One region of the Planococcus maritimus genome, then DNA from elsewhere that is predicted to be linked to it. Evidence: riboswitches for the same ligand, from Rfam matches in the RefSeq annotation. Region 1 holds a riboswitch; the other holds the start of a gene.
The links. A riboswitch is a leader RNA that binds a small molecule or an ion and turns the genes downstream of it on or off. The one in region 1 is predicted to bind preQ1.

Region 2: it holds a riboswitch for preQ1, as region 1 does, so the genes downstream of both, queF (preQ(1) synthase) here and queC (7-cyano-7-deazaguanine synthase QueC) in region 1, are expected to answer to the same signal.

Annotation. Positions count from the first base shown of each region.
Region 1 is NZ_CP016538.2:1,283,035-1,286,143, forward strand. Features, by position in the region: gene BBI11_RS06475 (zinc ribbon domain-containing protein YjdM) at 1-42, shown strand, start outside; gene queE (7-carboxy-7-deazaguanine synthase QueE) at 110-820, opposite strand; gene queD (6-carboxytetrahydropterin synthase QueD) at 814-1,236, opposite strand; gene queC (7-cyano-7-deazaguanine synthase QueC) at 1,233-1,895, opposite strand; PreQ1 riboswitch class I at 1,904-1,947, opposite strand; gene BBI11_RS06495 (NADP-dependent oxidoreductase) at 2,054-2,992, shown strand; gene BBI11_RS06500 (universal stress protein) at 3,035-3,109, opposite strand, start outside.
Region 2 is NZ_CP016538.2:259,119-262,227, forward strand. Features, by position in the region: gene BBI11_RS01430 (endonuclease/exonuclease/phosphatase family protein) at 1-496, shown strand, start outside; gene BBI11_RS01435 (queuosine precursor transporter) at 555-1,187, opposite strand; gene queF (preQ(1) synthase) at 1,200-1,694, opposite strand; PreQ1 riboswitch class I at 1,789-1,836, opposite strand; gene BBI11_RS01445 (cytochrome P450) at 2,815-3,109, opposite strand, start outside.

The DNA.
Region 1 (3,109 bases):
GGTGCAATGCAGTTGAAATCGGAATTTGTGAAAAAAGCCTGAGGTCGATGCAAGCAAAAACCCGGTCAGTTCGCCAGAAATAGCGAACCGACCGGGTTTTATACTTGAGTTAAACTCCGCGTTTATTTCCCCATAACAGGGTGTGCAGCTGAGGCAGTACTTTGGCGTCGTTTAGTGGAGCGGATGTTAAATGTCTGTCGATCAGCCATTGATAACGTCCAAGCAGATGCTGGACCAGCTGTTCATCGTCTGTCGTTTGTGTGTCGTCATTGCCGACTTGTAAAAAGAATGGAAATGCTGGATAGCGCAAGTGAAGCTGTTCTGCAAAAAAGAAATCAGCTTCATCAAATACGACCACTTTCAAACTCGCTTGAGCCGCAGATAGCCTGCCAAGCATCGCATCGAGTTTGGAGTAATCCAAAATCATGCCTGAACTTGGAGGTTTCGGCGACACAGTGACATCATCGATTTCAGTGAGCCAGTCCTGCCAAATGCTGCCTTGAGTTTCGACCGCAGTTCGCCAGCCGTTTTCACGGCACAACGCGACCAGTTCTGCTATTCCTTTATGGAGAGCTGGATTGCCACCTGAAATGGTGACGTGGGAAAAGGCATCTTTCCCGAGCTGTTTTAACTGAGTGACAATGTCATCAGGTGCCATCGCCGTACTTTTGCCAGTACCATCCCATGTAAACTTAGAATCGCACCAGGAACAGGAATAATCGCATCCAGCTGTCCGGACGAACATCGTTTTCTGTCCCATGACCATGCCTTCGCCTTGAATGGTCGGTCCGAAGACTTCCATAACAGGGATTTTCATGATGACACCTTCTTCGGTCGGTAGATCACATAGCTTGTCGGCGTTTCGCGGACGATGACTTGCAAGCATTCCGGTTGGTTATCCGTTTGGTTAAGCTTTTCTTGAATCAGCGTATGGATTTGTTTGGCGAGCAATTCGGTCGTAGGAAAGGTGTGGCTGAATTCCGGATGGTCATTCAATACGCTATGGTCATAGCGTTTATGCACCAGGTCTTTCAAGTGTTTAAAGTCGATCAGAAAGCCAGTGTCATTCAATTGGTCACCGGCAATCGTTAGATTCAGATGATAGGTATGGCCGTGCATTTTAGCGCATTTCCCGGCTTCGTCGGCAGGGATATAGTGAGCCGCGGAAAAATGCATATCTTTGTTTAATTCAAAGCAATACGGATGCGAAACCGTTGGATAAAATTGCTGCATCATGACTTTGCACCTGCCTTTTGAGAAAGGTAAGTCTGCAAGCCTTCGTTTCGCAGCCTACAGGATGGGCATGTGCCGCAGCCTTCTGCTGGAATGCCATGATAGCAAGTCAAGGTTTCTTTTTGTACAAAATCGAATGCGCCGAGTTGGTCGGACAACTCCCAGACGCCTGCCTTATCTAGCCACATAAGCGGCGTGTGGATAACAAATTGCTTATCCATCGACAAATTGAGTGTGACATTCAGCGACCGGATGAAAGTATCTCGGCAATCCGGATAGCCGCTGAAATCCGTCTCGCTGACGCCCGTTATCAAATGTCGCGCACCAAATGCGTCGGCGTAAATTGCGGCAAAAGAAAGGAATAATAAATTGCGTCCCGGCACAAATGTAGATGGCAGGCCATCACTTTGTTCTTCGACTTCGATCGAGTCGCGCGTCAAAGCATTGGCGGATAATTGATTGATGAGTCCCATATCGAGTACTTGCAATGTGACGCCAAGTGTTTCTGCGATGTGTTTGGCATGTTCAATTTCCTGCACATGACGCTGGCCGTAATCAAAAGTAACGGCGAGCACTTCGCTGAATTGTTCTAACGCCCAAAATAGGCAAGTGGTGCTATCTTGTCCACCGCTGAACACTACGACGGCTTTTTCATTTTTCATGTAACTACAGCTCCTTAGTTTTTTTGAGAGGGAGTTTGCGAACCTCTTTTATGAAACAGTTACCATAATAGCATAATTAGGCGAGTTCCTGTGTTTTTTCATGTGTAGCGAAAATGTTGTCAGGGTATACAGTGGATAAAAGGGAGGAGTGGCTGCAGATGAAAGCAATAGTCATTGATCAGTACGGAGGAAAAGAGCAACTAAAAGAACGGGAAGTGGAAACGCCAGCCATTTCAGCGCATCAAGTGTTGGTAGAAGTCCACGCGACTTCAATCAATCCGATTGATTGGAAGTTGAGGGAAGGCTATTTAAAAGAAATGCTGCCATGGGAGTTCCCGATTATTCTTGGCTGGGATGTCGCTGGAGTCGTAAAAGAAGTGGGCGATGAGGTCAGACATTATCATCCAGGCGACCGGGTTTTCGCGCGTCCAGCTACAACGCGTCAAGGAACCTATGCTGAATTCGTCCCAGTTGATGAGAATTTGCTGGCGCGCATGCCTGAAAGCATGAGTTTTGAAGAAGGCGCAGCCATTCCATTAACCGGGCTGACAGCGTGGCAATGTTTAGTAGAGACCGGCCAGATTAAGAAAGGCGATAAAGTGCTCATCCATGCAGGCGCTGGCGGCGTCGGCAGCATGGCAATTCAAATTGCCAACAGCATCGGCTGCTACGTAGCAACGACTGCAAGTGATAAAAACGATGAACTCGTCACTTCACTTGGCGCAAACCGCGTCATTGATTATCGGGAAGAGGATTTCTCGGAAGTGCTGGAGAATTTTGATTTTGTTTTGGACACAATGGGCGGCGAAACGCTCGACAAAAGCTATAGCGTCTTAAAACGGGGCGGCAAGCTGGTCAGCATAGCCGGTCAGCCAGATGAAGAAAAAGCGGGACAGTTCGGAATCGAAGCTAGTAGTTATTGGCTTGAGCCAAATGGCCAGCAACTGAAAAAATTGGGCGATCTCTTCGTTAGCGGGGAAGTAAAGCCAGAAGTTGGGCACATTTATCCGCTGACAGAACAAGGTGTACGAGATGCGCATGAGTTAAGCGAATCTCATCACGCCAGAGGCAAAATCGTTCTCAAAGTAAAAGGATGACAGATAAAAGCACGCAGCCATCAGGCTGCGTGCTTTTATCTATTATTCCGATTTGCCGGAACGTTCTTCTGAATAATAATCGTCGGGTGCATCGCTTTGTGCTTCGTCTGTCCGAAC
Region 2 (3,109 bases), 1.0 Mb from region 1:
CGACGTCTACAATAATGAGCAGCGAGGCGTCCTCGAGACCGTAATTGAAATCGAAGGAACGTATCTCAAAGTATTGAATGCTCACTTGGCGTTAAAAGATGAAGAATTGGAACTGAGTGTTGCGGAAATAGTGGAGATTGCGGGCAAAAGCTATTTTCCAAAAATCATCACAGGCGATTTCAATGCGCCGCCGACACACCGCCACTTGAGCCATCTACACAGCACCATGACGGATGTCTTCTTGAGAACCAAGCGGGGCGACGCCTATACGTATCCATCTCCTTATGAAAATCATGAAACAGGTGAATCGTTTAAGCCGATGACGCGCATCGATTATATTTTTGCTGACCACGGTTTTGACGTGCGCGAGGTCGAAACAATCGAAACGGCGGTATCGGACCATTTGCCGATCACCGCAGAGCTGGTCTGGACACAGAAAAAGGTCCCATCTGCCATCCTCGTGCCTGCAGTCCTGCCAACTAAACAAAAAATGTAAATACGAAAAGCCGCCGGCAAGTTAGACTGCTGGCGGCTTTTCTGCGCATGGATTTTATTCATGAAGCAAAACTTTTTTGGGTGCTTGTTTTGGAGCGGCGTGCGAGTTTGACGAGCAAGTAAACAAGTGGGGTATCCGCTGCTGCGACTGCCCATTTAAACAGATACTGGGTTACAATCATCGCGGCTAGCGCCGATAGCGGCATCGTCCCATAAAAAGCGATCGTGATAAAAATGGACGTATCGACCAATTGGCTAACCATCGTCGATGCATTATTGCGCAGCCACAACTTCGAGTCGCCGTTTCTCGCTTTTAATTTGTGGAAGATCGAGACGTCTAAGTTCTGGCTGATAAAATACGACACAAGACTTGCGAGCGTCACTCGGAAGCCGGCCGAGAAAATCGACTCGAATGCTTGCTGGTCTGCGAAAAACGGCGCGGACGGCAACTGAATCGCCGCAAAGATGAACGCCAGCGCTGCGAGTTGCGTGATAAACCCAGCCATGACCGTTTGGCGCGCGGCTTCTTTGCCGTACACTTCTGCGATGGTGTCGGTGATCGGAAACGTAAAGACGTAGACGATGACCGCGGCCGGCAGCACGGCCCATTCACTGATCGAGAATAGTTTGACCGCTAGGATATTCGACAGGATGAGCAAGCCGACAAAAGCACCGTTTAAATAAAGTAGCATGGCCGCTTCCCCTTATCGATTGGTGATTGTTTCCGGATTCATGTCGTGGTTCATCATCCGGTACGTCGCCATTTCTTCGTATTTCGTGCCAGGCTTGCCGTGGTTCGTATACGGGTCGATTGACAAGCCGCCGCGCGGGGTAAACTTGCCCCAAACTTCGATATAGCGGGGGTCGAGCAGCTCGATCAAGTCGTTCATGATGATATTGACGACGTCTTCATGGAAATCGCCGTGATTGCGGAAGCTGAACAAATAGAGCTTCAGAGCTTTACTTTCAACGAGCTTTTTATCGGGAATGAAGCTCAAATAAATCGTCGCGAAATCTGGCTGGCCGGTTTGCGGGCATAGCGAAGTGAATTCCGGGCAATTGAATTTGACGAAGTAATCGCGCGTGTGGAGATTGTCGATCGCTTCTAGAATGCCTGGGTCGTACTCGAATTTGTAGCGTGTGTTCTGGTTGCCGAGCAAAGCTAAATGCTCGAGTGTATCTTCATTTCTTCCTGCCATGTGTGTGGCCTCCTTCAAAATGGCCGGCGGGGGAGAGCTATAAAAAATCGGACAACAGAAAAGCCGAATCGCATGTGGATTCGGCTTGATTTCAAAATCCATAGTTTTTTATAGAGGGTGGAATGCTATGAACCTCTCCCGTTGCCGGGTTATTTAATTTCCTGCCTTATCGTATAAGATAGGGGCGGTTCTGTCAATTGGTGGTTTGTTAGGGATTAGCCTTTGCAATTTTCAGTTCCTATAGTTAATAGGGCAAGACGTGTGTGATGAAAAGAAGTGTTTGGAAAAATATTCGCTTTTCGACTGCGTTTCAGGGGGACGCTTTCCGGAGGGCTTGCATTGAGCCGCTTCGTCGCTGCGCTCCTGCAGGGTCTCAATTGTCTCGCTATTCCTCCCGGAGTCGCCCCCTTCCACTCCGTCTCTAGTTTAGAGGGAAAGATCATTTCTTCAATCTACTTAATAAAAGATGTGGAAATGTGTCGGGCTTTGTAGCTCAAGTCATCTCGATCAATAAAGATGTAATTGTAAATTCTATTCTAATTAAAATCTTTCTATTCAAGTATCTTAAACCCAGATACCACGTCCGAGGAAGCGATTCCCCCGCTAGCCGGCAACTGGGTACAGAAGCAAACATAACTAAACACGCTTCACTCAATGAAATCTCCTAGCCGCCGAGCGTAAAGGGGTGAGCCGATGCCGTAAGACAGGCGTTCTTCCTGGCTTATGGCAAGAGGCCAACCCAAAGCCCGGCGGCGACTGCCAAATGAAGTTCAACTAATAAACAGGAATAATTTCACAAGCAAACCCTCGCTATCTTCATAAATGTGGTCAATCCGGGAAGCGATTCCCCCACAAGCCGGCAACTGGGTACAGAAGCCGACCCGCCTAAACACGCCTCACTCATTGAAATCTCCCAGCCGCCGAGCGTAAAGGGGTGAGCCGAAGCGGTAAGACAGGCGGTTTTCCTGGCTTACTGCGAAAGGCCAACCCAAAGCAGGGTGGCGACTACTAAACTGAAGCTCAAATAGAATTATGGAACAATAAGACAAACAAGCCCTCGCTATCTTCTTTTTTCAGCAAATAAAAAAAGCTAGAGAAAAAAATCTCTAGCTTTTCATTATTAATGAAACGGGCAACCTGATTGCACAGTTGTATTCTTTTGTTCGTGATAAAACACATTATCCGGGCGGTTTTTCAGTTTTTGCACGTTTTTTAAGATCAAGCGGCTTTTTGGCATCGTCGGCATGCGGGACATATCGTAGGACAAGTCCTGTTCAGGCACGCTGTATTCCAGGTTCTCTGCAAAATACTTAAAAATCGACTGCATATACATGACCGTCATCCATTCACCCGCACAGCGGTGGCCGGTATGATGGTCGCCGCCTCCTTGCGGAATGAAAGAAAACGGGCTGCCG